3 regions of the Eisenbergiella sp. OF01-20 genome follow, and region 3 is predicted to be linked to each of the others. Evidence: predicted binding sites of a transcription regulator. Region 3 holds the regulator's gene; each other region holds the start of a gene.
The links. The regulator HrcA, encoded in region 3, represses chaperone genes, less so after heat shock. The targets are predictions, from matches to a motif close to TGTTAGCACTCNNNNNNNNNGAGTGCTAACA.
Positions count from the first base shown of each region.

Region 1 (10,076 bases), on a different contig from region 3:
GCAGCGCGCCGGTCAGTCCGTTGCGGTAATCCAGCAGTTCTTTCCGGGTCACCTCAGACAGCTCCAGCATGGTGACAGCCCTTTCATAGAGAAGCTGCCCGGCTTCCGTAAGCTGGATTTTCCGTGAGCCACGCTGAAACAGTACACAGCCGAATTCTTCTTCCAGAAGCTTCATCTGGGTACTGAGCGGAGGCTGGGACAGGTTCAGTTTTCTTGCGGCGCCGGAGATGGTGCCTTCTTTTACAACGGTAGTAAAGTAGGAGAGTTGTTTTAAATCCATATGTTCCTTTCTGAGGGGGAGGCCGGCACGGACTCACGAAGCTGGGGGTATGCGGGGCAGGAGCGGAGTTACAAGTTATAGAGAAATTAGGTATATGAAAAAAGTATGGATTGTATATAAATATAATAATTTTCATATATTTATTTTTATGATACGATATACGGAGTAATTTGGCAATGGAATAATACCGGATTGTGTGAGAGACTGCAGAGGAGCATGCTGCGGGAGATGAAGGAGTGAGGGTTTGAAAAAGTTACTGGTTTATTTGAAGGATTATAAGAAAGAGACGGTCCTGGCGCCGCTTTTTAAGCTGTTGGAGGCGTCTTTTGAGCTGTTGGTGCCGTTGGTTATGGCGGCTATTATTGATACCGGTATCGGTAATGGGGACAGGGGCTATATCGGGAAGATGTGTTTTGTGATGATTATGCTGGGAGTTATCGGGCTGGTGTGTTCGATAACGGCTCAGTTTTTTGCTGCGAAAGCGGCGGTGGGATTTGCAGCCAAAATGAAGCATGCGTTGTTTGCGCATATCCAGAGCTTCTCTTTTTCGGAAATGGATACGATCGGTACGTCCACATTGATTACACGGATGACCAGCGATTCGAACCAGGTGCAGAACGGGGTGAATATGGTGCTGCGTCTGTTCCTTCGTTCGCCTTTTATTGTGTTCGGGGCGATGGTTATGGCTTTTACAATAGATGTTAAGGCGGCCCTTATTTTTGTGGTAACGATACCGGCGCTTTCTGTGGTGGTTTTCGGGATTATGATGCTGACCATGCCTCTTTACAAAAAGGTGCAGGGAGGGCTGGATAAGGTTCTGGGGATCACGCGGGAAAACCTGACCGGTGTGCGTGTGCTGAGGGCATTTAATAAGGAAGAGAGCGAAATCAGCCGGTTTGAAGAGTGCAATGACGCGCTGACCGGGATGCAGAAGCATGTGGGAAAAATTTCGGCACTGATGAATCCGATTACGTATATTATTATTAACGGGGCGATTATCGCTTTGATCTGGACCGGGGCATGGCGTGTGGAAGGGGGCGCGATCACGCAGGGGGCGGTGGTGGCCCTGGTAAATTATATGTCTCAGATACTGGTAGAGCTTATTAAGCTGGCGAATCTGATTATTACCATTACCAAAGCGATTGCCTGCGGAAACCGGATCCAGAGTATTTTTGAGATACAGTCCAGTATGCCGGATCCGGGGCAGGCAGCGGGAGCGGTACGGAAAGAAAAAGGGGATTCCAGAGGAAACGGAAAGAAAACAGTGGGATCCGGGAGAGAAGAGATACCGGTGGTTGTATTTGATAAGGTAGGGCTTACTTATAAAAATGCAGGTGCGGAATCCCTGACGGATATTGATTTCAGGGTATATAAGGGACAGACCATCGGCGTTATCGGGGGTACGGGATCCGGAAAGTCCTCCCTGGTGAACCTGATTCCCCGTTTTTATGATGCGACCAGAGGACGGGTTCTGGTGTGCGGGAAAAACGTGAAGGATTATCCGCTGGAGGAGCTGCGGCGTAAAGTGGGAGTTGTCCTGCAGAAGGCAGTATTATTTAAAGGGACAATCCGGGAAAACCTGCTTTGGGGAAAAGAGGATGCGACGGATGAGGAGATTTACCGTGCGCTGGATATTTCCCAGGCGAGGGAATTCGTGGATACCAAAGAAGGCGGTCTTGATGCACCGGTGTCCCAGGGAGGGAAAAACCTTTCCGGCGGACAGAAGCAGCGCCTGACCATTGCCAGGGCATTGGTCAGAATGCCGGAAATCCTGATTCTGGATGACAGTGCATCCGCGCTGGACTTTGCCACGGATGCCAGACTGCGCAAGGCAATTAAGGAGATGAAGGACGGGCCTACGGTGTTTCTTGTTTCCCAAAGGGCATCCTCCATCCGTTATGCGGATCAGATTATCGTTATGGACGACGGGGAAATGGCCGGTATCGGCACACATGAGGAGCTTCTTGCGGACTGTCCGGCTTATCAGGAAATCTATTATTCCCAGTTTGAAAAGGAGGCGTAAGAATGGCAAAGGGAAAAGAAAAAATATCCTCGCAGAAGGAAACGTTCGTCAAAGTTCTGCGGTATCTGAAGCCTTACTGGTTTTATCTGGGAGTATCCCTGGTGCTGGCCGCAGTGAGTGTGGCTCTGACCCTGTATGTGCCCAAGCTTACGGGCCGGGCCATTGATCATATCATCGCACAGGGCCGGGTGGATTTTCCTGCGATAGCTGCTGTTTTAAAGCAGATTGCCATAGCGATAGCCTTTACCGGCCTGGCGCAGTGGATCATGAATATCTGCAACAATAAAATGACCTATCATATTGTGAGGGATATCCGGAACGAGGCTTTCCGGAAAATAGAAATCCTTCCTTTAAAGTATATTGACAGCCATTCCTATGGCGAAATCGTAAGCCGCGTAATTGCGGATGTGGATCAGTTTGCAGATGGTCTGCTCATGGGCTTTACCCAGCTTTTTACCGGAGTTATGACCATCGTGGGAACGATTCTTTTTATGCTGGCTACCAATGTGGGAATCACGTTTGTGGTGGTGCTGATTACGCCCCTGTCCCTTTTTGTGGCGGCCTTTATAGCCAAACGGACCTTTACCATGTTCCGGCTGCAGTCGGAAACCAGAGGGGAACAGACGGCGCTGATTGATGAAATGATCGGAAACCAGAGCACTGTGCAGGCGTTCAGCCATGAAGAGAAAGCGATGGAGCAGTTTGACGAAATCAATAGCCGGCTGGAAACGTGCTCCCTGAAAGCTATTTTTTATTCCTCTATCACCAATCCGGCCACCCGTTTCGTGAACAATGTGGTGTATACGGGAGTGGGCCTGACAGGCGCCCTGCTTGCGGTGGGGGGACGGCTCAGCGTCGGGGATTTATCCTGTCTGTTAAGCTACGCGAACCAGTACACCAAGCCTTTTAATGAAATATCCGGTGTGGTGACCGAACTGCAGAACGCCCTGGCCTGTGCCGGACGGATTTTTGATTTGATCGAAGAGCAGCCGCAGGTACCGGAAAAGGCGGATGCGGCAGTTCTTCAGGGAAGCAATGCCTTCCGGGGGGATGTGGATATCTCCCATGTGTATTTTTCTTATACGCCGCAGCAGAAGCTGATTGAGGATTTTAATTTGACGGTGAAGCCGGGCCAGAGGGTGGCAATCGTAGGTCCCACCGGCTGCGGAAAAACGACCATGATCAATCTGCTGATGCGTTTTTATGATGTGGACAGCGGCGCCATACGGATCGACGGCACCGATATCCGGGATATGACAAGAAGCAGCCTTCGCACCGGCTTCGGCATGGTGCTTCAGGATACCTGGCTAAAGGCAGGGACCATCCGGGATAATATTACCATGGGAAAACCGGATGCCACGGAGGAGGAAATCGTGGCGGCTGCAAAAGCTTCCCACGCCCACAGCTTTATCAAGCGTCTTTCGGAAGGATATGATACGGTGATTTCCGAGGATGGGGGAAGCCTCTCCCAGGGACAGAAGCAGCTGCTGTGTATTACACGGGTTATGCTTTGCCTGCCGCCTATGCTGATCCTGGATGAAGCAACCTCTTCCATCGATACGAGGACGGAAATGAAAATCCAGGAAGCCTTTGCCCGTCTGATGGAAGGAAGGACCAGCTTTATTGTGGCCCACCGGCTTTCCACAATCCGGGAGGCGGATGTGATTCTGGTGATGAAGGAAGGGAAAGTGATCGAACAGGGACGGCATGAAGAGCTGCTGAGGGCCGAAGGATTTTATGCACAGCTTTATAACAGCCAGTTTGCGGTGTAAACACTGGGTATTGTTGCGCAAAACGTAAGCAGTGCTGATAAAGGGAAAAAGGATGAAAATAGACAGAAGGAAAGCGGAGGCCGTTTTCCGTGAATATGTGAGCCATTATAATGCCGGGGAAGAAAAGGTGCGTCTGAAAATAGAGCATACCTTCCGGGTTGCCGGACTTTGCCGGCAGATAGCCGAATCCCTCGGGATGGAAGAGGAAGAACAGGATCTGGCCTGGTTTACCGGGCTGCTGCACGATGTGGGCCGCTTTGAACAGCTGAAAAATTATGGGACTTTTATCGATGCCGATTCCATTGATCATGCCGAATATGGGGCACAGATTCTTTTTGAACAGGGAAAAATCAGGGAGTATACCGGGGAGGAGTCGGAGGATACACTGCTTTGGAATGCGGTCCGCTATCACAGCGCCTACCGGATCCCTGCCATGCCGGAGGAACGGACGGAGCGCTTCTGCCATATCCTGCGGGATGCGGATAAGATTGATATTCTGAAAGTGAATGTGGATTTCCCGCCGGAAGAGATTTATAATGTATCTTCCCGGGAGCTCAGAAGCTGTACGGTATCGGAAGCGGTGATGGCGGCCTTTTATGAAGAGCATGCCATACTGCGCAGTCTGAAAAAAACGGCGGTGGATCATCTGGTGGGCCACATTTCCCTTGTATATGAGCTGCAATTCCCGGAAAGCCGGCGTATCGTAAACCGGCAGGGATACCTTCCCAGACTGATGGCTTTCGAGTCACAAAATCCGGTGACGAAAGATCAGTTCAGGAAGATACGGGAATATATGGAGAACTACCTGGAACGGAAAGGATAGTATCGCCCGGTTCCCCAACCTTTATATGCCATATCCGTAACGGTTCAGTCCCTACCCGGCTTCTGCCAAAATCCATCCGAAACCGCCTTCGGCTATGGCTTTTGGCACTCCTGAATCACTTCCTTACGGCCTCGGTCTGCGCAGTGAAGGCGCAGACCTGACTGCATTGTTACCGAAATTCTTCTGCATAAGACACGGCCCCGCTGATCGGCCCGGCCTGTTCCTGAAGAGGGATTGCCATGAAGTTGGCCTCGGGCATTCCGTCAGGAATTTGGATCCCGAATTGTGCGGCAGGAAGGTAGCCTGAACGGGGATAATAGGTTTCGCTTCCCAGAACAAGGGAATACCGGTAGCCCATTTCCCGGGCGATCCGGTGCCCTTCCCGAATCAGGGCGGTTCCGACTCCCTGTCTCTGGAATTTCGGGGATACGGATAAAGGGGCAAGCACCAATACGATATCCTGGCCCACCTTTGCTTCCGTGAAAAGGATATGGCCGGCAAGCCTGCCGCCGGACTCCGCAACAAGGGAAAGCTCCGGCACAAAAGCGGCGCTTTTACGCAGGGCCGCAACCAGATCCTGCTCCGTGCCGTCACGGTGTTCTGCGGCGGCAAATGCTGATTTTATAAGCTGATATACCTCGTCATAGTCTTTTGGGGTTTCCTGTCTGATATTCATTTCTGTCTCCTGTTTGAGTGGTTTTGCTGTGGTTATGGCACAAAAAGGTGCCGGAACGGTACATCGCATATAACAGTATCATATAATTTTCTGAAGGGAATATCCATATTTATTTTATCATAGATACAAAGAACCGTATCCGGCCGCCTGCGCGGTGATTTGATTGGCCGGATGCAGTGGTTCTGACAAGTCTGAACCGCTGCAAAGAAACAATACGGACATGGGAGCGGCCTGTTTTTTTATGGGATTGCATCCCTTTCTTTTTGTTTCACACTTTTTTTATAATTTGTTTAGCACTCGGCTCTTGACTCTGCTGATAATGCGTGTTATATTACATATAGAACAAAGGGAAAGGCATAGAACCAAAGATACAAAAAGCAGGATGCATCGAAAGATGACAATCCCTTTTTATACCGAAGCAGAGTCAGTACCCGCGTTCCGAACTTGTAAACGAAACCATATTATTTCCGCGGGCAGCGAGCCAGGCAGCCATGCTTTCATGGATATTTGGCGACTGCCGCGAGAACCGGATACCCAGCAGCCTGCTGCGGGATATTCGACTTACGAAAAGGAGCGATTGATTATGTTGATGCCTAGTATTTTTGGAGAAAATTTATTGGATGACTGGATGAGATTCCCGTTTGGAGGCTACAGTGAAAACAGCCTGATGAAAACCGATATCAGAGAAAGCGACGGAAGCTATGAAATGGATATCGATATGCCCGGCTTTCAAAAAGAAGATATCAAAGCGGAGCTGAAGGAGGGGTACCTTACCATCAGCGCATCTACGAAGAAAAATAACGATGAGAAGGATGAAAACGGAAAATATATCAGGAGAGAGCGTTACATGGGCTCCTGCAGCAGAAGCTTTTACGTGGGCAGTGATGTAAAACAGGAGGATATTAAAGCAAAATTTGAAAATGGTATCCTGAAGCTGACCGTACCCAGGCAAGAAGCGCTGCCGAAGACGGAAGAAAATAAATGCATTGCCATTGAGGGATAATATCTGGTAACGGCGGACGAATTGCATATGGAAAAGAATGGAGGAATGACATATGTTGATGCCCAGCATATTTGGTGAAAACTTATTTGATGATTTTATGGATTTCCCGTTCGATGATAAATGGGAAAAAAAGAGGAACAAGGAGTTCTTCGGCAGGAAAAACCCGCTTTATGGCAAAAATGCGTCCCGCCTTATGAAAACGGATGTCCGTGAAACGGACACAACCTATGAGCTGGTGGTGGATCTGCCCGGTTTTAAGAAAGAGGAAATCCGGGTGGAACTGGAGGAAGGTTATCAGGGCTGTCCCGGCTGCCTTACCATCCATGCGGAAAAGACCCTGGACAAGGACGAAGGAAAGACCGGAAAATATATCCGCAAAGAACGTTATGAAGGATCCTGCAGCCGTACCTTCTATGTAGGGGAAAACGTGGAACGCGGACAGATTAAAGCAAGCTTCAGGCATGGTATCCTGAAGCTTACGATACCCAAAGCAGAAGAAAAGAAGACGGTGGAAGAGCACAATTATATCGCCATTGACGGCTGACGGAAAAAGGCGGCCGGTAAGAGGAGCGGCTGCTTTTCCTGGTACAGACATAGTCCTCCGATATAGGGCGTCCCGGCAAAGCGGCAGCTTTGGACGGGACGCCTTTTGGGTGCAGATAAAAAAGTTTGGCGTCACCCGCCCCAGTTTCCCTGTGCGGGTGACGCCAAACTTTTTTATCTGCACCCTTATTCTATTTGCGTACTTCCACTTTCCCCCATACTGTGATAGACTTAACAGTTAGAGAAATCAGAGACCCCGCCGCAGGCAGCGGGGCCTTGTACTTGACACGCTGGGAACACAGCAGAGCAAGTTCGCGGGAAGGTGCCTGTACACAAGAAAACAGGAACGGGGAATCGGTATGGAAGCAAAACGGATAAAAACAGCACCGCCGGTGCTTTCCGCCTCGCTGCGGGATGTGGAGGAAGGCCTGGCCTGTCTGCAGGAAGCGCGCCGGGAGGATATGCTGGTGGAACAATGCCGCATAAAAGGTCTGATGGCGGAAGAAGAAGATTTTTATAAAATCAATCTGGAGGGTGTGGTGCTTGAAAACTGTACTTTTCTCCACTGCAACTTTGAAAAAGCAAGTTTTATTGATGTGCAGTTTAAAAACTGCGATTTCTCCAACAGTATTCTGGATGACTGCTATTTTAACCGATGTGAATTCCTCTGTGTGAAGGGCGTGGGCACCGATTTCCATGAAAGTCTTTTTAAGGAGACAAGATGGGAGGAATGCGGCCTGTCCTTTGCCAATTTCAGCGGGACAAGATGGGAAGCCGCAAGCCTGTCAGCATGCGATATGCAGGAAAGCTATCTGGCGGACTGCCGCTTTAAAAAGGTGGACTGGCAGGCAATGAACCTGAAGCGGGCCAGTTTTTTCCACACATCCCTGAAGGGAATGGATCTGCGGGGAAATGAGGTGGAAGGCATTATCGTATCGGAAGAAAAAAAGGAACTTATCGGGGCCGTCATAGATATTTACCAGGCTGCAGAGCTTGCAAAGCTGATGGGCCTTGTTATAAAATAGATACCGAAAGGCAGAAAGGAAGACATATTATGGCAATTGAAAAAGTGAAAGAATATTTGAAACAATGGAACGCGGACGGCAGAATCAAAGAATTCCAGGTGTCCAGCGCGACGGTGGAACTGGCCGCCCAGGCACTTAACTGCGAAGGACGCAGGATCGCCAAAACATTGTCCTTTGATACAGGAGATGCCTGTATCCTTATCGTAACGGCCGGTGATGCCAAAATAGATAATGCAAAATATAAGGCCCGCTTCGGATTAAAGGCTAAAATGCTTCCCGCAGCAGAGGTGGAAGAAAAAATCGGACATGCGGTTGGCGGCGTCTGTCCGTTTGCCGTAAAAGAAGGGGTTAAAATTTACCTTGACGAGTCCCTCAAACGCTTTCAAACCGTATTTCCCGCCTGCGGCAGCAGCAACAGCGCTATCGAAGTAACGATGGAGGAGTTGGAACAATACTCCGGTTCCGGGGAATGGGTGGATGTTTGTAAAGGCTGGGACATGGCGGCGGCGCAGGCTTGTTGAATATGCTGGCGGGGGTTTGAAAAGAAGGGATGCGGTAACAGTCCGGATGTATCCGGGCTGTTACGGAAAACCGTGTATTCTCATTTTGGGGACGCGGTTTTCCTTTTTTTAATCAACTTCTTGTTGCGGAAAGCGGAAGATATGTGGTAGGATATTTTTATCGGTAAATTCGTTTGAAGCTTTCAATGCTTCGTTCTTTTCATGAGTTCAAAATGGAAAATCTCCATAGAATCCCTGAGAGATTTGTGTGGAAAAAAAGAATAGTACACAGGATGGAATGCGGCCGGAAGGGCAGCTTTAAGGTGGAGGAATACAATGGATAAATTTCAGGTGCTGAAACAATATTTTGGATACGATAATTTCCGCGACGGGCAGGAACTGCTGATTGACAGCATACTGCGGGGACAGGATGTACTGGGAATTATGCCCACAGGTGCGGGAAAATCCATTTGTTACCAGGTACCGGCCCTGATGTTAAGAGGCATCACACTGGTTATCTCCCCTCTGATTTCCTTAATGAAGGATCAGGTGGGAGCGCTGAACAATATGGGCGTTCATGCCGCTTATCTCAACAGTTCCCTTACACCGGGACAGTACAGGAAAGCGCTGGAATACGCCAAAGCCGGCCGCTATCCCATTATATACGTGGCTCCGGAACGGCTGGTTACCGAGGAATTCCTGGATTTTGCCCAGGATGCCGATATATCCCTGGTTGCCGTGGATGAGGCCCATTGTGTATCCCAATGGGGACAGGATTTTCGGCCCAGTTATCTGAAAATAATGGATTTTATTAACCGGCTTCCCAAAAGGCCTGTGGTGGGAGCTTTTACAGCCACGGCTACCAAAGAAGTAAGGGATGATATAATCGACATTCTGATGCTGCAGTCCCCGGAAGTGCTGACCACCGGCTTCGACAGGCCGAATCTGTATTTCGGGGTACAGACTCCCAGGGATAAATATGCCACCATGAAGAACTATCTGGATTTGCACAGGGAGGAAAGCGGGATCATTTACTGCCTGACCAGGAAAGTCGTGGAGGAGGTCTGCGACCGGCTGCACGGCGATGGATTTCCGGTTACCCGGTACCATGCCGGGTTAAGTGACAGCGAGAGGAGACAGAATCAGGACGATTTTATTTATGACAGGTATCCCGTTATGGTGGCTACCAATGCCTTTGGAATGGGAATTGATAAATCCAATGTCAGGTACGTCATTCATTATAATATGCCTAAAAATATGGAAAGCTACTATCAGGAAGCCGGCAGGGCCGGAAGAGACGGGGAACCGTCGGAGTGTATTCTGCTGTACGGCGGGCAGGACGTGGTGACGAACCAGTTCTTTATCGACCATAACCAGGACAACCAGGAGATGGATGCGCTCACCAGGGATTTGGTGACGGAGAGGGACCGG
Region 1 covers NZ_QUES01000015.1:327-10,402, reverse strand. The annotation lists gene DXA36_RS17370 (LysR family transcriptional regulator) at 1-280, opposite strand, end outside; gene DXA36_RS17365 (ABC transporter ATP-binding protein) at 525-2,303, shown strand; gene DXA36_RS17360 (ABC transporter ATP-binding protein) at 2,306-4,075, shown strand; gene DXA36_RS17355 (HD domain-containing protein) at 4,128-4,898, shown strand; gene DXA36_RS17350 (GNAT family N-acetyltransferase) at 5,068-5,574, opposite strand; gene DXA36_RS17345 (Hsp20/alpha crystallin family protein) at 6,158-6,577, shown strand; gene DXA36_RS17340 (Hsp20/alpha crystallin family protein) at 6,630-7,121, shown strand; gene DXA36_RS17335 (pentapeptide repeat-containing protein) at 7,480-8,145, shown strand; gene DXA36_RS17330 (YbaK/EbsC family protein) at 8,175-8,666, shown strand; partial or broken gene DXA36_RS17325 (RecQ family ATP-dependent DNA helicase) at 8,982-10,076, shown strand, end outside.
Region 1: DXA36_RS17345 (Hsp20/alpha crystallin family protein) is a predicted target of HrcA. The motif match lies at 5,863-5,893, and genes of this name have one in related genera.

Region 2 (10,076 bases), on a different contig from region 3:
CGGCAGCTGGAGGAAAAACAGGAAAGCTTCCGCAGAGAGGTGGAGGCCGGTGTCCAGGAACGGCTGAAGAAACTGCCGAATGGATATACCTCTTCCAAACAGGTGCTCACAAATGAGGAGCTGATGAAGCTCCATATGCCCGGAGTGTCGTGGCTGCCCGACGATGTGTCCTGCAGGATATTTGTCCTGCAGTTGGAACGGCCCATGAATGACAAAGACGCCGGCTTTCTGGGCAAAATCTGCAGCCAGAAGCTGGGAAGCAGGCTGGCGGGGAACTTTTTCTGCCAGCAGAACGATGAATATATGGCGGTCGCTGCAGAGGAGGGAAGCCTGCTAAAGGATCTGGAAGGCATCCTGAATTACTGCCGTGTCCAGCTTCAGACCGGGGTGGTGATGGGAACAAGCCGCCCTTTTTCCGGATGTGTCAATAGGTACGACGCCTATAAAGAATGCCTGTATGCCATTAATATCCGGCTTCTGAAGGGCTGGAACCGGATTTTCGAATATCAGCTTCCCCACGGCGGGAATACCTATTTCCTTTCCCAGGATGAAAATGCGCTCGCCGGCTCCCTTCAGCTTTCCGACAGCGGGAAAGCGGCGGCCCTGGTTCACGGGCTGCTTACTAAACCGGATTTGCTGGAAAGCGGAGACGTGAATGCCTATTATGACATGATTTTGAATATTCTGCGGAGCGTTAACCGGTACTACCGTTCCCTGTATAAGGAAAACGAAGCCATGGACTGCAAGGTGGAAATCATGTTTTCCCGCAGGTATGATCTATATAATTTCAAGCACCCCGGCGAGCTGGAAGAATATCTCATGGATATTATCCGGGAAATCTGTGATCAGGGACAGAATTCCCTCAAAAACGGGGGAAATGCCATAATACGCGACATCCTCCATTATGTGGAGCAGAATTACCAGTACGATCTTTCTTTGCAGGAGCTTGCCGAAAAAAAGTATTTTATGAATCCTTCCTACCTGAGCCGGCTGTTTAAAGGCGCTGTGGGGCAGACCTTTTCCCGGTATGTAATCGAACTCAGGATCAAGAAGGCCAGGGAGCTGCTGGAGGATAAAAGTATGAAAATAAATGAAGTTGCCGCGCAGGTGGGGTACAATAATACATCTCATTTTATCCAGTCCTTTAAGAAACTGTGCGGCTGCACGCCGGAGGAATACCGGAATCAATAGAAAAAAGTAGGGGAGGGTTATCTGATGAACAAGAAAACAGAAGTAAGCTATAATCCACAGCTGGGATATCTGAAAACCATATTCAGCCACAATTTCGATTTCCTGACAGGAGTCCTGGGATATACGGACAGGGGAGACGGCGTGGTAATAGAAGCAGGGACATACCGGAATAAAAAAGCCGCAGTGCTTATACAGCCTTTGAGTCCGTCGTCCTACCGTTTCCGGATGTATCCGGAAGGAAAGGAGCCGGATTTTACAAACGAAGTTTTTTCTTTGGAAAAGACAGTGTCCTACCAGGTGGCGGAAGAGAAAGAAACGCTGTCCATACATACTGCCAGGCTGGAAATCCGGATAAGAAAGATACCCTGGGAAGTGAGTACCTACCTGGACGGCAGGCTGCTGACAAAGGAACAGAACCGGGATTCCAACGTGGATAATATGTGCAAATACCTTCCTTTGGGGTTTGACCGGGATGACGAGGGCAGGGTGATCCGGGTCAGGGAGAGTATGTATATGTATGCCGGTGAGGCATTTTACGGCTTCGGTGAGAAATTTACCGAATTTAATAAGAGAGGACAAAAAATCCAATGCTGGCAGAAGGATGCATTGAGCACCAATACCGGGGATTCCTACAAAAACCATCCGTATTTCATGAGCAGCAGAGGGTATTCTATCCTGGTGAACAGCTTTACCAGAATGACCTTTGACATGGGATGCGGCTCCAATGTTACCTATGGGGTGGAGGTGGAGGACAGCTATCTGGATTATATACTGTTTGCCAACCGGGATTATAAGGATCTGCTGGCAGATTATGTGCATATGACAGGCAGTATTCCCATGATACCAAGATGGGCGTTTGGCCTCTGGATGTCAAAATGTGTCTATAAGGATCAGGAAGAAGTGTACCAGGTGATTGCCAAGGCTGAGGAAGAAGGCGTCTCCATAGATGTGATGAATCTGGACGCATGGCAGAAGCAGGAGGACAGCGGGGCATGGGTATGGGATACGCAGCGTTTCCCGGATCCGGAGGAGATGATACGGGTTCTCCGGGAACACAAAATACACCTCTGCCTGTGGATATATCCTTATATTGGAGAAACATCCGTGTATTTCCGGATGGCGGCGGAAAAAGGCTGGCTGGTGAAGGACGGGATCGGGGATCCCTTGACCTTTTGTGCTACCGCAGGCGCCCGGAGGAAGGTGGGATGCTTTGATTTCACCAATCCGGATTTTCTGGAATGGTATGTCCCCAGGGTAAAAGAAGTGATTGCAATGGGAATCGGCGCGGTAAAAACGGATTTTTCCGAAGCGGTCCCCGAAAATGGGGTTTATTATGACGGGTCAAACGGTATACAGGGGCACAATAAGCTGACTTACCTGTATGCAAAAACCATATACGAGGCCATGAGGGAGGTAAAGGCGCCTCTGGGTGAGCGGCCCATGCTCTGGGGCAGGAGCGGTTATGCAGGAAGCCATACGATTCCGGCAGCCTGGGCAGGAGATTCCTCCACACATCGGAATAACCATGCCTGCATCCTTCAGGGCGGCCTCAGTCTTGCCCTGAGCGGTGTTGCTTACTGGGGCTTTGATATGGGCGGCTTTTATAATACCGACCATGAAGGCTATGAATGTATGCCGGAAGAGGAAGAATATATCCGTTCCACACAATTTGGTTTCTTTTCACCCCTGAGCAGATGCCATGGAAAGACACCCAGGGAACCCTGGAATTTCGCGCCGGAAACAAAGAATATATTTTCATATTATAACCAGCTCCGCCACAGGCTGATGCCGTATCTGTATTCTGCCGCATGGCAGGCATCCCTGGAATCCGTTCCGATGATGCGTCCGCTGCTCATGGAATTCCAGGAGGATCGCAATCTCCGCAATATAGGTTCCGAATATATGCTGGGGGACAGCCTTCTGGTAGCGCCGGTATTTGATCAGGATGATTTTGCCCTGTATCTGCCGGAAGGGACATGGGCGGATTTCTTCACCGGTCGCCTGGCGGAGGGCGGAAGATGGATATCCCTGAAGCCGGCCATGGATCAGATTCCCGTATATATCCGGCCCAATACCATAGTGCCCATGCGTTCTGCCCAAGGCGGCGGCGATCCGGAAGAACCCTTTACCGATCTGACCATCTGTATGAACCTGAAAGATCGCCTTTCCTGCGTCTGCTATGACGACAACGGCAAAAACCATTTTACGGCGGAATGGAAAAACGGGGAACTGGCAATCACCACGGGACTGCCTGTGAAGCAGATACTCCTTTATGGGACGGGACAGCTTACGGAAGTAACCTGTAACGGGATGTCCTGTTCCTGGGAAAGAAGGGATGCATATACGTATAGCATAGGGCCGGTTACCTGTTTACCAGGGTAACGATCCAGGCGCTGGCCTTCTGGCCGATCCGATTAACAGCTGCAATATAAGCATAAAAAGAGGGAACCCGGGGCAGCCGGAATTCCCTCTTTACAGTGACGGTAGTTATTCCCTTCCGGCGGCAAAGCGTTCGGCCTGCTCCCGTATCAGGGCATTGTCTTCGAAATAATTAATTTTCATAGCCCTCTTAACATGAGAGAGGGTGTTGGCAGCTTCCGCTTCCGCGATTTCACTGCCTTTCTTCAGGATATTATAGATTTCGGGAATATCCTTTTCAAATTCTTTCCTCCGCTTCCGGATGGGTTCCAGCTCTTCCTGCATAACGTTGTTCAGGAATTTTTTAACCTTTACATCACCAAGGCCGCCTCTTGCATAATGATCTTCCATTTCCTGAATGTTTTTGTATTCGGGAAGATAACGGGCGAACTGATCCTCGTTGGAGAATGCTTCCAGATAAATAAATACCGGATTCCCTTCCACTTTTCCCGGATCCTGGACGCGCAGGTGACCCGGATCGGTAAACATGGACATGATTTTCTGACGTACCTCTTCTTCACTGTCGGATAAATAAATACAATTATTTAAGGATTTGCTCATTTTGGCTTTGCCGTCGATTCCGGGCAGACGCATGCAAACCTTATTATCAGGCAGAAGGATATTCGGATCCGTAAGGGTTTCGCCATAAATGGAGTTGAATTTATGGACAATTTCCTTGGTCTGTTCAATCATGGGAGCCTGATCCTCGCCTACCGGGACGGTGGTGGCATTAAAAGCCGTGATGTCCGCCGCCTGGCTGATAGGATAGGTAAAAAAGCCTACAGGTATGCTTGTTTCAAAGTTGCGCATCTGGATTTCCGATTTCACCGTGGGGTTTCGCTGCAGCCTGGAGACCGTAACCAGGTTCATATAGTAGAAAGAAAGCTCACACAGTTCCGGAATCTGGGACTGGATAAACAGCGTGGACTTTTCCGGATCCAGCCCGCATGCCAGATAGTCAAGCGCTACCTCTATGATATTCTGACGCACCTTTTCCGGATTATCCGCATTATCAGTGAGTGCCTGGGCATCTGCAATCATAATAAATATTTTATCGTATTCTCCGGAGTTCTGCAGCTCCACCCTGCGTTTCAGGGAACCCACATAATGGCCCACGTGAAGCCTTCCGGTAGGGCGGTCGCCCGTCAAGATAACTTTACTCATAATCAATCTCCTGTCGCATAACCAATATATTTTACTGCGTTCTATTTTACTCGTATTCCGGGGTATATGTCCAGCAAATCCGTTCATTTTTATAAAAACAATTTCTATAGGGGTGACAGTTCCGGCGATGATAGCCGAAGATAGCTGGGAGTGATCGGAAAAGGGATACCGCACCATTAAAAAAGGAGTTCATAATTTTTTTATAATTTAATTAGCACTCACCTCTTGACAGTGCTAACAACTAGTGTTATAAATGTTATAGAACAACAAAGGAGCGGCAGATAAGCCGCAGATTTCAATATAATAATGCAGGAGGAATAAACTATGTTAATCAGAAATAATTTTTTCAATGACTTTTTTGGAGATATGTTTGATGACCCGTTTTTCAACAGAGGCTATGCGCCCCAGACACAGCTGATGAAAACGGATATCCGTGAAAAAGACGGCCAGTACCTTCTGGAAATTGAGGTTCCCGGTTTTACCAAGGACGATGTGAAGGCAGAACTGAAGGAAGGCTACCTTACTATTACCGCAGACAGGAAAGAACCTGTTGAGAACGCGGAAGACAGAACCAAATACGTAAGGAAAGAAAGATACTACGGAACCATGAAGAGAACCTTCTATTTGGGAGAGGATATTACAGAGAATGAAATCCATGCGGCATTCAAAGATGGTATCCTGCGGATCATGATCGATAAGCCGCAGCCTAAGAAAATTGAAGAAGAAAAGACAATTATACCTATCGAGGGATGAAAATAATTTTTTTGTAAGCCGTTATATTCTAATATTGCCGGTAAGAAATCGGTTTTATATAGAGGGTAAAAACGTTGTAGGGATTGATTTCATCCCTGACTTTCAATAGAATCTGAGAGCCTATAACAGTATCATATAGAAATGTTACTGTTATAGGCTCTTTTTAATTTATAGAACAGTACGTCTCATATAAATAAAAACCTTCCGAAAGTATAATGTGGCAGCATAAAAGCCAGATAAATTCCTACTTTTACTATGCTTTTGTTTGATTGACTTTGTATAATGAAGACGTTATAATACAATTAAAAGTTGTTATTATTATACAAAATGATGCTTATGAAGGGTGGAGGGAATTATGGCAATCATAAAGTGTCCGGAATGTGGACAAGACATATCTGACAAGGCGATGAAATGTATTCATTGTGGGAAAATATTCAATGAGGAACTGAAGAAAAAAGAGCTAAAATGTACGGAGTGCGGTGAGGTATTATCCGAAACAGACAAGGTGTGTAAAAATTGCGGATGTCCGATTGAAAAAAATGCGGAAGCCGGTGAAATGAAACCACAACAGGTGGAAGTGGCCGGAATTAAGATGGAACAAAGGACCAAGAAAATTATTATAGGTATTATTATTGCACTGGTGTTTTGCATAGGTGGAGGAGCCACCTATAAAGTATACTCAGATAAAAAGGCGGAGAAAGAATACCGGGAATCCTATAATGCTTACATAGATGATCTAAAAAAAGCCCAGTCTCTCATGCTCAACGGAGGAGGGGATGCCGAAACAATAATTAACCTCACATTAAATGTTTGGAGCAATACCATTTATAAAGAACGAGATAGTGAAACAGATAAATATACAATAAGTAATCAAGGTTCCGGCATTTTCTATGATGATTTTAATGAATCACTGGGTCATTTATATGCTGATTCCTCAACACAGTCTGTCCTTTCAAAGATAGAAGCTAATCAGGTGTCGGTAAAAGAAATTATGAAAAAATTACAGATGCCGCCGGAAGGCCTTGATAAATGTTATGATACGATTTCCGATTTATATGAAGCTTATAAATCACTTACAGATATGGCAATAAGTCCGTCTGGGAATTATAACAGTTTCAGCTCCAAAAAAAGTGATACGGTATCGGATTTTATGTCCGCGTATGATAAACTGGACAGCCAGCTGCCCGAAAAAATAAATAAGAAATAAAGGAGAATTCAATTATGGCTCTTATTCAATGTCCGGAATGTGGGGCAGATATCAGTGACAAAGCAACAGAGTGCCCGAAATGCGGCTGCCCTGTGGAATCGTCTGCTAAAACAGGAACAACTAAGAAAAAAGTATTTTCCACAAAAGTAATGATTCTGATCCTTGCATTTCTTTTTATCGTTGTAGCAGGCATTGGGATATATAAACTTATTAACAGACCCGATAATAGCGGCCTTTATAATGGTTTTAATTGGGGAATGACTTATGATGAAGTTATAAAAAAGTTGCCAGAGGAATCAATAGTTACCCAAAAGCAGGATTCAATTACCACTATGATCCTAGATTATGAAGAAAAAGAAGGTATTGATGCCCTAACTTCCTATAATATTGGTGAAGGTTTGTTAAAATCAATAACATTATATATTACAAATGGAGAGGACAGCTCTTACACGGATGAATCTCTGATTGATGAATATACACAGCATTTGGATGAGTTATATGGCAAACATGAGGAAGAACTGATCTCTTCCGTATGGATAACAGAAAAAAGCAGAATAGAATTATCCTATTTATTGGATGGTCTTTTTGCACTTAAGTACGAGGATATAACCAGGATGGAAGAATAGTTAGCAAATAAAGGGGGAACTATAAAAAATGTTCTCCCCTTATAGATGTTTTAAATTGTTGTGTCAGAATTTTTTAAGAAGATCCAGGATATTCTTTGGTTTAAAAAGCCTGTAATCCGCCGTGATTTCTTCGGGGTTTTTACACCCCCACAGAGCCAGTGCCCGCGGAACGCCGGCCCCTTTGGCACACTCCATATCATAGATGCTGTCCCCGATATACACGGCCTGTTCAGGAAGGATTCCTGCCCTTTCCAGATAAAAAAGCATGGGAGCCGGATTGGGTTTATGCTCTGTTGTATCCGTGGAGGTTACAGTGATGGAAAAATAATCTGCCAGCCCCAGCCGGATCATATCATAATCATATTCCTCCTGGTTTTTTGAGGTTATTACACCTAGTGAAATCCCATTTTCCCTCAATTGATCCAGAACCTTCCTGATATCCGGATATACGGTAACATCCCCGCCGTGTTTACAATAATAGGCATCCCACCGCTTGAGTACTGCTGTCAGATCGCCCTCGATCCCCAGTTGCTTAAGTGTGTGAGGACCGGGAATACCCAGACAGAAATAAAGTTGTTCCGGTTCGTAAGCAATGCCCTGAATCTCCATGAGCAGTTCCTGAAGCCCCTTTATTATTGCTTTTTCTGTATTAATCAAGGTTCCGTCGATATCAAAGATAAAATGACGTTTTTCCATCAGGCCTCTCCTTCCGGTATAAAGTTCTCAAAGATAAAAAGAGTAAAATCCTTCCGGCAGAGGTCCATTTCCTCCTGGGAACGTATAGTCCATCCCACCGACAGGGCGTGATAAAGATTGCAGCATATTTTTCTGGATAAATCATTCCGGTATATCCAGTTGTAAGCGATAAAATCCGGTCTTGAGGCAACGTTGGAAAGCATTTTACCCAATAGGAAAAAAGACAGGCTGCAATTTTTATTTTCTTTATTAAAGTTAGTACACAGCTGCCCGCGGAATACATCCGGCCGGTTTTTCTTATACCAGATAAGAGCGGAAGGATGGAAGGATTCTATACAATAAACACCTTTATAATCCTTAAGCAGATGATTAACTGCCTCCGGAATCCGATCATCCCTTTTGTCCATCTTTATTTCTATAATAAGAGGTACCTGTCCTTTTACAAGTTCCAGGAATTCCTGAAAAGTAGGAATCCGTTCCTGGGTGCCTGCCAGAGTCAGTTCCTTTAATTCTTTTAGGGTCAGTGCATCCACCCTTTTTTCCACTCCGCACATCCGCGTCAGAGTAGCATCATGGAAGACGACCGGAAATCCGTCCCGCGATAGCTGCACATCCATTTCCATACCAAAACCGTTGTCAATGGCCCTCTGAAATGCTTTCATAGAATTCTCCGGAATTCCTAAAGCTATATTATGAAGTCCCCTGTGTGCATAATAATGATGAAGAAGTGCCTTATAATCCGGCTTACGGAACCGGGGTATGATTAATACCATATAACATAAGAATAAAAATAACAAAATAAGTAACAGTACCAGCAGTGCTTTCATGGAACGCTCTCCTTTTTCTTTTGCATGAATATTTCATTTATTATAAACCCAGTATACAGCGGTTTGTTCCCGCAGGCAATGCCTACCCTTTTGCCTCCTGTCTGTTCCGTCCCTCACAGTTGTAAAATTAGTTGCATTATATACTCTATACATATAAAATGCACATAACAGTTAACTTTGAATCACAGGAGGTACCTATGAAATTTAAGTTTGCCCATAATAATTTTAATGTAACCAATTTACAGAAATCCCTTCGTTTTTATGAAGAAGCATTGGAGCTGAAACCCATCCGCACCAAAGAAGCCCCGGACGGAAGCTTTATCCTGGCATTCCTTTCCGATGGAACCACACCTCACCAGCTGGAATTAACCTGGCTGAGAGACTGGGAAAAGAATTCCTATGATCTGGGGGATAATGAATTCCACCTGGCCTTTACGGTAGATGATATGGAAGCCTCTCATTCCCGTCATAAGGAAATGGGGTGCATTTGCTTTGAAAATGAAGCGATGGGCATCTATTTTATCCAGGATCCCGACGGCTACTGGATAGAAATCGTCCCTGCTTAAGCGGAAGCTTCCCGGGAGATCCCGAACATGTCCTGGCATATGGCGGTTCCGTTTCCTGTACGGAAGATATGCTGCAGGGCGTGTTCCACAGCCTCCCGGGAAGAATGATCCTCATATAAATTAACTAAGAAATCGGCTTCCACCAGAATCTGATAATCGGATCCGTCAATTTCATTGTACGTATGATGATGGGCGACCAGATAGCATACCCTGTCAATGACAGAATCCGCAAACTCCAGGGTTTCCAGCATGGCCCGTGCGATAATCGGCCCTTCCAGTTCCTGATGCTTCCCGCTGCAGTCTCCGTATTTTTCTTCACTCACCTTAATGCCGATATCATGGACGATAGCGGCGGTTTCCAGGATATCCAGTTCCTCCTCACCCAGATGTTCCAGTCTGCCGATAATACGGGCTAAATCATGAACCTTGATAAAATGCTGGATTCTTTTGGGATCATTGGCGTAATACCGAATCATTTCTTTTATTAAAAGTGCGTTTCTATCCATAAATCAAACCATCCTTTTCCATATGCCTCACAGATGTCCTGCTCTGTCCATTTTAAGATAGGAACAGATTCGGTACAAGAGTAAATTAACAAGATTTTTCCCGGGGCGGCAGATACCGCAGG
Region 2 covers NZ_QUES01000018.1:2,936-13,011, reverse strand. The annotation lists gene DXA36_RS19290 (response regulator transcription factor) at 1-1,191, shown strand, start outside; gene DXA36_RS19285 (glycoside hydrolase family 31 protein) at 1,216-3,573, shown strand; gene trpS (tryptophan--tRNA ligase) at 3,679-4,773, opposite strand; gene DXA36_RS19275 (Hsp20/alpha crystallin family protein) at 5,098-5,526, shown strand; gene DXA36_RS19270 (zinc ribbon domain-containing protein) at 5,882-6,733, shown strand; gene DXA36_RS19265 (zinc-ribbon domain-containing protein) at 6,748-7,359, shown strand; gene DXA36_RS19260 (HAD family hydrolase) at 7,423-8,055, opposite strand; gene DXA36_RS19255 (glycerophosphodiester phosphodiesterase family protein) at 8,055-8,828, opposite strand; gene DXA36_RS19250 (VOC family protein) at 9,080-9,448, shown strand; gene DXA36_RS19245 (HD domain-containing protein) at 9,445-9,954, opposite strand.
Region 2: DXA36_RS19275 (Hsp20/alpha crystallin family protein) is a predicted target of HrcA. The motif match lies at 4,983-5,013, and genes of this name have one in related genera.

Region 3 (10,076 bases):
CCCACATCCTCCAGAGCTTTTTCGGTCTGGAATACGAAGGAATCCGCTTCATTTCTGGCGTCAATTGCTTCTTTTCTCTTCTTATCCTGTGCTTCGTATTCAGCAGCTTCCTTTACAGCCTTGCTGATGTCGTCTTCGGACATGTTGGAACCGGCTGTAATAGTGATGTGCTGTTCTTTCCCTGTACCCAAATCCTTGGCGGATACATTTACGATACCGTTGGCATCAATATCAAAGGTAACTTCAATCTGAGGCACTCCGCGTCTTGCCGGCGGGATCCCGTCCAGCCTGAACTGTCCGAGGGACTTATTATCCTTTGCAAACTGTCTTTCCCCTTGAAGAACGTTGATGTCTACTGCAGTCTGGTTGTCTGCTGCGGTGGAGAAAATCTGGCTCTTCTTGGTAGGAATTGTTGTATTTCTTTCAATCAGCCTTGTCGCCACGCCGCCCATGGTTTCGATGGACAGGGACAGAGGCGTAACATCAAGAAGAAGAATATCGCCTGCGCCTGCATCACCGGCCAGCTTGCCGCCCTGAACGGAAGCACCGATAGCAACACATTCATCCGGGTTCAGCGTCTTGCTCGGCTCATGGCCTGTCATTAATTTTACCTTATCCTGTACGGCAGGAATACGTGTGGAACCGCCTACAAGAAGTACCTTCCCCAGCTCGGATGCGGTTACGCCGGCATCCTTGAGGGCATTCTGAACGGGAATAGCCGTTCTTTCCACCAGGTCATGGGTAAGCTCGTCGAATTTCGCTCTCGTCAGGTCCATATCAAAGTGCTTCGGTCCATCCGCAGTTGCTGTGATGAAAGGAAGGTTGATGTTGGTGGTGGTTGCACTGGAAAGCTCTTTCTTCGCTTTTTCAGCCGCTTCCCGGAGTCTCTGCATAGCCATCTTATCGCCGGATAAGTCAATGCCTTCCTGCTTCCTGAATTCACTTACCATCCAGTCAATAATCTTATTGTCAAAATCATCGCCGCCCAGACGGGTATCGCCGTTCGTTGCAAGAACTTCGATGACACCGTCACCGATTTCGATGATGGAAACGTCGAAGGTACCGCCGCCCAGGTCGTATACCATGATTTTCTGTTCTTTTTCATTATCCAGACCATAAGCAAGGGCTGCTGCGGTAGGCTCATTGATGATACGCTTTACATCCAGGCCTGCGATCTTTCCTGCATCCTTGGTAGCCTGGCGCTGTGCATCGTTGAAATAAGCAGGTACGGTAATTACCGCTTCATTCACCTTTTCACCAAGATAGTTCTCAGCATCCGCTTTCAGTTTCTGGAGAATCATTGCGGAAATTTCCTGAGGGGAATATTTCTTTCCGTCAATGTCAACCTTGTAATCGCTTCCCATATGTCTTTTGATGGAAGCAACGGTTCTGTCCGCATTGGTTACCGCCTGACGCTTTGCAGGCTCGCCTACCAGCCTTTCGCCGGTCTTTGTAAATGCAACCACACTGGGAGTTGTTCTTGCGCCCTCCGCGTTGGCGATAACGGTGGGTTTACCACCTTCCATAACTGCAACACAGCTATTTGTTGTACCTAAGTCGATACCGATAATTTTGCTCATAAGTCTCCTCCATTCTACCGCTTTTTGCGGCTATTTCATCAGGCAGTGCCTGAAATACTTAATTTGCCACTTTAACCATACTGTGTCTTACCACAGTATCGTGATAGGTATAACCCTTCTGGAATTCCTCGGCCACAATATTCTCACCGTACGCCTCATCCTCCACATGCATGACCGCATTATGGAAATTAGGGTCGAATTCCTGACCGGCCGCTTCAATGGGCTTAACCCCCATATTATCCAGTTCGGTCATCAGCTGTTTATATACCTTGTTCATACCTTCCACGAAAGCGGATCCCTTCTCATCTTCGGGTACGGCCGCCAAACCTCTTTCAAAGTTGTCGACCACCGGGAGGATTTTTTCAATCACGCTTTTTGCTCCGGTTTCGAACATTGCTGACTTTTCTTTATCCGTACGCTTACGGAAATTCTCAAATTCGGCCATCTGACGTTTTACCCTGTCTTCCAGTTCATCAATTTTGGCCTTAAAAGCTTCTTCCTTTTTATCTTTTTTCTTTTTCTTAAAAAAGCCTTCTTTTTCAGCTGCCGGGCTGTCATCCTGTGCGGAATCATCTTCCGGGGAACTTTCTTCCCCTCCGTCCGCTTCCTCACTGCTGCATGCTTCACATTCTCCGGCAGAATCCACGCCGTTATCCGCGTCCGCAGCCGGATCGGCATCCGCTGTTTTGCAAGCCCCCTGTGCTGTTTCTTCTCCTGCCTTCGCCTCAGAAGCAGTATCCATCTCTTCCTCCAGGTTCCGGTTATCTTTATTTTCCATCTTCTGCTTCACTCCATTCTGTGTATCTGACACTTTCTATTTTTGTAACTGTCCGGTAGTTCACAGTTATCTATTTTTTCTTATATAACGTATCCAGCTGTGTCATCAGATTCTTCAGGATTCCCACAACCTTGTCGTAATCCATACGTTTGGGCCCGATGATGCCGACGGTTCCTTTCATTCCTTCGCCCAGCTCGTAGGTGGCTGTTACTATGCTGCAGTCCTTCATTGTCTGTACCGGTGTTTCGTTACCGATATATACCTGAATGCCCGTACTGTTCTCATCAGCCAGTGTTTCCTGAACGATTTGGTTTAATGCCTGTTTTTCTTCAAAAGTGGTAATAAGCTGTCCTGCCAGTTCCTTATCCGCAAGCTCCGGATATTTCAGGATATTATTGGTGCCGCTCGTATAAATCTCCAGATCCTCATCCGCCTGTATGGCTTCCGCCACCGCATCGATGATTTCGCCCACCATATCGCTGTGAATGCCTGCCTGCTGCTTCAGGTTGGCTATCATCGCCAGATTAATCTCATCCAGGCTCTTCCCGTTCAGGTGGGTATTCAGCAGGATATTTAATTTTAATATGGTTTCCTGGTCGGGCGCTTCGTCCACATGGAGCATGGTGTTCTTAATCATATTGCCTTCCACCACGATAACCGCCAATACCTGGTGTTCATCCACCTTGGATAACTGGATGAACTTAAGCTTATTCCCATGATAAAGCGGCGATGAAATCATTGCCGCATAGTTGGTATTCACTGCGAGAACCTTTGCAACCTGCCGGAGAAGATGGTCCATCTTATCTTCTTTCTCCACGAGAAGCTCTCTTAATTCCGTCACTTCCCGATCCTTTTCTGCCAGCATGCTGTCAACATAAAGCCGGTAGCCTTTATCGGAAGGAATCCGGCCTGCGGAGGTGTGGGGCTGGAGGATGTATCCCTGTTCTTCCAGGTCTGCCATCTCATTACGAATCGTGGCTGAACTTAAGTTCAAATCCGTGTATTTGGAAATCGTCCTGCTCCCTACCGGTTCTCCTGTCTCCAGATAGTTACGGATGATTGCCTGCAGAATTTTCATTTTGCGTTCATCCAGTTCGTGCTGCATTACCTCACCTCATTTCGGGTTGTTAGCACTCAACCTTCAGGAGTGCTAACACCTTCTGAACATACATTATCACTTCTCCTATACGTTGTCAACTCGTTTTTAGAAATAAATTAATGAAAAAATTGTGAAGAATCTTAAGAAAAACGGATGAAAACAAAGGCCCTCCGGTTCAGCAGCAGCCTTCCTTCCGGCAAAAGAAACGCCGTATCCCTGTGAAACTGAAAAGCTGGATAAACCGGAATCGGAATCCGCCTTTCAGGGGATACGGCGTATAAATGACGTGTAGTTGTATGAATTCGTAACTGTGAAGGTACGGAACAGTTACATGAAATCTAACTATGTATTTTTATTGCAGGCCTGCGGGTTTCTGTCAGATAGCAAAACTTCCTGTCACATCCCCATTAATCACATAGTATACACTGCTTTCTTCCGGTTTTACATAAAGCTCAACTTCCCTGAAATCAGCTTCCTCCCTGCCCAAATCATATTTCCAAACATCCTTTGCGATCTTGACAAGATCCTCTGTGGAATAGGATTTACCGGCAAACTGTACGGTAACAACTTCCTTGGATGCGATAGTTTCCATCGTCTCTGTTTTAGCTGCCGCTTTCTTAACAGGCGCTTTTTTGGCGGCAGGTTTCGCGGCGGCGGCAGTCTTTTCTGCTGCAGGCTTTTCAGCCGTTTTTTTGGCAGGTGCCTTCTTCACAGGCGCTTTCTTTACGGTTTCTTTTTTAACAGGCTCCTTTTTGGCAGGTGCCTTCTTTTCTGCGGGTTCTTTTACAGCGGCTTTTACTGCTGGTGTTTTTTCAGGCTCTTTGGTTTCGATTTTCAGTGCATCAGCTTTCGCAGTAATTTTCTCAACGGGTTTCACAGTTTCCTTCGCTTCGTTTTTCTTCATTTCTGCCATAATTTTCTCCTCCTTTAGACCCAGGTACTTCGTCCAAGCACAACACACAAAGCAGTAATATACCTGAATATAGAATTCAGTTTACCGCAAAGACGCGCAGTTGTCAACTTTTCGCCTTATTTTCCGCTGAAAAAGGAATTGTTACGGTAAAGCAGCTACCCTTTCCCGGAGTGCTCGCCAGCCCGATATGGCCTCCGTAGAACTCCACAATATGCTTCACAATGGATAGCCCCAGGCCGGTTCCGCCCATCTTTTTGCTGCGTCCCTTATCCACCCGGTAAAAGCGTTCGAAAATACGCTCCTGATCCTCTTTGCTGATACCGCAGCCGTCATCCTTCACGCGGATGCACATGTCGCTCCCCTCCGAAGAAATCTCCACCCATACGTTTCCGCCGGGGTGATTGTATTTGATACCGTTGCTCACCAGGTTCATTATCAGCTCCCGCAGCTGTTTGGCGCTGGCTTCTATGATGAGGGGTTCGCATTCTTTATGAAGCGCAACCTGATATTCCGCAGCAATAGGTTCCGCAGATTCAAAGATTTCCGTCAGCAGAGGGGCGATACGCACCATGGAATAGGTCACCTCGGCCTCCTTTGCTTCCAGGCGGGATATCATGAGGATATCGTTGATAAGGTTGGTCATATTGTCCGTTTCCTTCAGGATACGGGCAATAAAATCTTTTTTTGTAGCCTCATCCTTCACAAATCCCTGATCCAGCAGCTCCGCATATCCTTTGACGGAGGTAATGGGTGTTTTCAGTTCATGGGAAGCGTTGCTGAAAAATTCCTGGCGGATGCGTTTTTCCTTTTCCAGCTGATCCATATGCTCGCGGATCTCCGCCGCCATTTTCATTGTAGTCTGGGATATCACATTTAATTCCTTATATTTATACTGCCGGAAGGTAAAGCTGGGGTTTTCTCCCCGCACCTTCACCATTTCCCTGGAAATTTCATTCAGGGGGGTGGTAATGGTATTGGTAAACCGTATGGCAATTACAACGCTCATGGCAAAAGCAATCCCGGTACCCAGAAGCAGGAGCGGAAAAATCAGAATCATATAATCCAGCATATTCGTATACGGTACCGACATCCGGATCACATAGGGGCCTTTTACGGAATGCACCGCCACATAGAGCAGGCTGCGCCCCAGGCTCTCGGAATTCCTGGCTGCGAAGCCGGATCCGGTTGCCAGGGCTTCCTTCACCTCTTCCCGTTCCAGATGATTTTCCAGTTTTCCCACCTGTTCTATTTCATTATCCGCCACCACTGTCCCGTCTTCGCTGATAATCGTAATCCGGGATTCCTCGTCCATGGTGGCTTTATGCAGACTGCTGAGCTGCTCCTGCAGATCGCCTTCATAATCCAGGGAATAATCCACCACATGGATCGTATTAATCATGGACTCCCTGTTGTTTTTCAGCATGTTCTTTCCTATAAAATAGTAGGAAAAAACACTGCTGACCGCAAGGGCCAGCATGAGTATCGCTACGAACCGGAGTAAAATTGCTCGTTTCATGTTTAATTTTCCTTATTTTCATTCTCCTGGGGAATCACAAACCGATATCCCACGCTGCGGATTGTTTTGATGTATTTGCTTCCTTCCTCACCCAGCTTCTGCCGCAGGGTCCTGATATGAATGTCCAGCGTCCTTGTTTCAATATCTGCGGAATAATCCCACAGCTTATTCAGCAGTTCATCCCGTTCCACCACTCTGGCCCGGTTATCAATGAGATACATCAGCAGTTCATATTCTTTATAAGTAAGGGAAACCGGATCCCCGTTCATAACCACTTCCCGGGCCGCCGGATCCACCGACAGGCCGCCCATCTTAATCTTGCCCGTTTCATGCACAGGCTGCTGTTCCGCCGCGCGCCGCAGAAGGGAACGGATCCGGGCCGCCAGTTCCAGCACGCCGAAGGGTTTCGTTATATAATCATCTGCGCCCCCGTCGAGGCCCACCACTTTATCGTATTCCTTATCCTTAGCCGTGAGGACAATGATCGGGATATTCTTAATCTCATCCTCCCTGCCGCGGATAAGCCGGATGGCCGAAAGCCCGTCCATCCCCGGAAGCATCAGGTCAAAAACCGCCAGATCCGGTTTTTCCTTCCCCGCCAGCTCCAGGGCTTCCTCAGCCGTTTCAAAAGACAGGACCTGATAGCCATAGCCTTCCAATGCAATTTTCACAAGATTCCGGATATTCTCATCATCTTCAATAACAAATATTTTCTGCATGCTTACCTCTCCATTCTTCTGCAAAAGCACTCTCGGCGCTATCCCGGGTTCTTTCTGCCCCATACCGGCTTACGCTATCAGTATATCACTCTTCATCTAAAGCAGGAAGGGCTTTCCCGGATTCACTCACCACATAACCGGCTATATTGGTAGCATGGTCGGCTATCCTCTCCAGGTTGCTGATCAGGTCGAGGAATACCACGCCGCTTTCCGGGACGCATTTTCCTTTGGACAGACGCTGGATATGCTTTTCCCGGAGTTCATCCTCCAGCTTGTCAACATTCCTTTCGTAATCGGCTTCCTGGAGTGCATCGCTGGCACTGGAAAGTTCTCTTGCTTTCAGCGCGCTTTCCAGGGCGAGAATAGTTTCCTCCGCTATAAGCTTCAAATCCTTGAAGCCTTTCTTGGAAAAGGTAACATCATCCTTGCGCATGTTGTCGGCCAGTTCGGCGATGTTTTCCGCATGGTCGCCCACCCTTTCCAGGTCGCTTACCGTATAAAACAGGTTTTTGATCACCTGATGCTGTTCCTCGGTAAGGGAAAGATTGTCCACCCGAACCAGAAACGCGGTAAGAATCTTTTCCATTTCATTTATGATCTTTTCATTCTGAAAAACGGAGCGTATGGTTTCCTTATTTCCCGTTTCAATACCCTCCAGGGATTTTTTCAGGTTTAGCAGGGTGGACTGTCCCATGACATTCACTTCCCCCAGTACAGCGTCCATGGCAAAAGCGGGATTTCCCAGGATACGTTCGTCCAGATGTCTGCGCATTTCACCGGATGCACTGATCTCGGGCTGTTCCTCGGACTTGTCCTCCCTTATTATATAGGTAGAAAGCTTCACGAGCTTATCCGCAAAAGGGACGAGCATAAGGGTGTTGAGTACGTTGAATACGGTATGGAATATGGAAATTTCCACACTGTTTATGGTTGACGAACCCCATACCGGATTAAACCGGAAGAGGATAAACATGATAATTCCGAAAATGACCGCTCCTATCACATTGAAAAGCAGATGGATAATAGAGGCTCTTTTTGCATTTTTCCCGGCTCCCGCGCTGGATATCAGGGCGGTTACGCAGGTTCCTATATTCTGGCCCAGCGTGATAAACACGGCGGACTGCCAGTTCACTACCCCGTTGAGGGCCAGTGTCTGGAGAATTCCCACCGAAGCGGATGAGCTTTGAATGATAGCCGTAACCACAGCGCCTGCCAGGATCGCAAGCACAGGATTTTTACCCAGCACGGCAAAGGCGTCCGCAAAGACAGGTGCATCCCGGTAGGGTTTGATGGCGTCGGACATGAAAGACAAGCCGATAAAGAGAATACTGAAGCCGACGAGGATTTCCCCGACTTTTTTCTTTTTTTCACTCTTGGTAAAAAGGACCAGAAATGCACCGATTCCCAATAACAGAGGGGCAAAGAACTCGGGCTTCATAATACTGCCCCATTCGCTCATGGAAACAATCCAGGCCGTTATGGTGGTACCGATGTTGGCCCCCATAATCACGCCCACAGCCTGTGCCAGTTCCAGCATGCCGGCATTAACAAACCCTACCACCATGACCGTTGTGGCGGAAGAGCTCTGAATAATCGCAGTTACTCCGGCTCCTACAAGGATGGCCATCAGCCTGTTCTTGGTCAGAAATCCCATCAGCTTCTGCATCTTGCCCCCGGCTGATTTCTGAAGGCCGTCAGCCATGATATTCATTCCGTAAAGGAACATGCCAAGGCCGCCGATGAATGAAAACAACATTCCTACATCATTAATAGACATTCCAACTCTCCTCTGCCCTCGTCAACGGATATCGCTGTCTTTTCACGCAATCGAAATCCTGACTTCTCCCTCATTCCGCTTCGGGGCGGTATTTATTTTTCATTGGTTGTAACTCTGGCAGTTACATGGGTTTTACAATGGAGAAAAAAATCATAACTGTTCAGTACCCTCACAGTTACTCTGCAAAAATCCATCTTAAATCGCCTTCGGCGATGGATTTTTGCACTCCTGAATCACTTTCTTACGGTCAGCGCAGTAAATGCGCTGATCTGCTGAACAGTTACAAAAATTCATACTTTCTCATTGTCCTTCTTTATTTTATCAGGCGTGTGTAAAGTACACGCTTAGGTTATGTAAAATCTATGTAAAATATCATTTTAATTTGTTATTTAAAGTTAGAAAGGGTCCTGTTATCGTTCACAGCCTCTCTGTGCCCGGGGCAGATTACTTCCGGCTGCGCTCCGGAACGGGGAAAAGCTGATCATCACGCGTAATTATATCGAACCTTTGAAAGAGAAACTAAAAGGAGAAATGTTATGAATAAACTGCTTTCTGTACGTATTCCTTCTATATGTATCTGTTTTACCCTCATCACAATTGCCAACTCGGCGCTGCAGGTATTATACAGCCGCGGCCTGGACGGATATACCGCTTCGGTGCTGTATCTTTTTCTCTGGCTGATCCTCTGCCAGCTGATCGATGCCGCTGTCTGCAGAATCGAATTCAGGAAATGGAGCCATTACTGCCTTACGGAATCCCTCCTCCTTTATCTGTCCACTCTTGTCTTTTGCCGTGTTTTTTATTGGGATTCCCTGACGATCAGGCAGTTGGCAACCTATACCGCCGTTTTTCTGCTTGTGGATATTTCCATATTCACTTACTTCAGGAAACGGCAGGCTATGCGGGCGGAGGAAATTAATGAACTGCTTCACAAGAGAGAGCAGGGATAAGGTATGCGCTGCCCCGGAACATAAAAATAGGAAGAAGGTTAGCAGCCGCCTTCTTCCTATTTTTATGTCACTCAAACTCCGCATCTGCCAAATGGTTCCCTGCCCGCTGTCCGCAAGTTTCCCTTCCGGCACTTATGCGGCAAGCAGATAAAAATAGGCAAGCACGATAATTCCCAGCACAATCCGGTACCAGCCGAATATCTTGAAGTCATGCTTTTTGATATAACCCATCAGGAAGGAAATCACTCCCATGGAAACCACGAAGGCCACCACCATACCGATGATCAGCAGAGAGGCTTCCGTCATGGTAAACCCGAAGCCAAACTTTACCAGCTTCAAAAGGCTGGCGCCGAACATGACGGGGATTGCCAGGAAAAAAGTGAACTCCGCAGATACCACCCTGCTGACCCCTATCAGCAGCGCCCCCACAATTGTGGCCCCCGAGCGGGAGGTTCCGGGGAATACCGCAGCAATCAGCTGGAAAAGGCCGATAATCAGGGCGTCCCTGTAGGTAAGGGCGGCCAGGCTGTTGATTCTGGGCTTTTTCCCTTTGTTCCAGTTTTCTATCAGGATAAAAGCGACACCGAATAAGATCAGCATGATAGCTACTGTAGTCGCATTATACAAATAAGGCTCCACAATATCATCCAGGAGGACGCCGTAAATCATGGCGGGGATACAGGCCACCAGTACCTTGAACCACATCACAAAAATATCGGTTTTTATAATACCCTTTTTCCGGTT
Region 3 covers NZ_QUES01000002.1:362,199-372,274, forward strand. The annotation lists gene dnaK (molecular chaperone DnaK) at 1-1,580, opposite strand, end outside; gene grpE (nucleotide exchange factor GrpE) at 1,639-2,358, opposite strand; gene hrcA (heat-inducible transcriptional repressor HrcA) at 2,429-3,463, opposite strand; gene DXA36_RS05180 (DUF6465 family protein) at 3,834-4,370, opposite strand; gene DXA36_RS05185 (sensor histidine kinase) at 4,474-5,886, opposite strand; gene DXA36_RS05190 (response regulator transcription factor) at 5,889-6,605, opposite strand; gene DXA36_RS05195 (Na/Pi cotransporter family protein) at 6,691-8,382, opposite strand; gene DXA36_RS05205 (hypothetical protein) at 8,919-9,332, shown strand; gene DXA36_RS05210 (undecaprenyl-diphosphate phosphatase) at 9,465-10,076, opposite strand, start outside.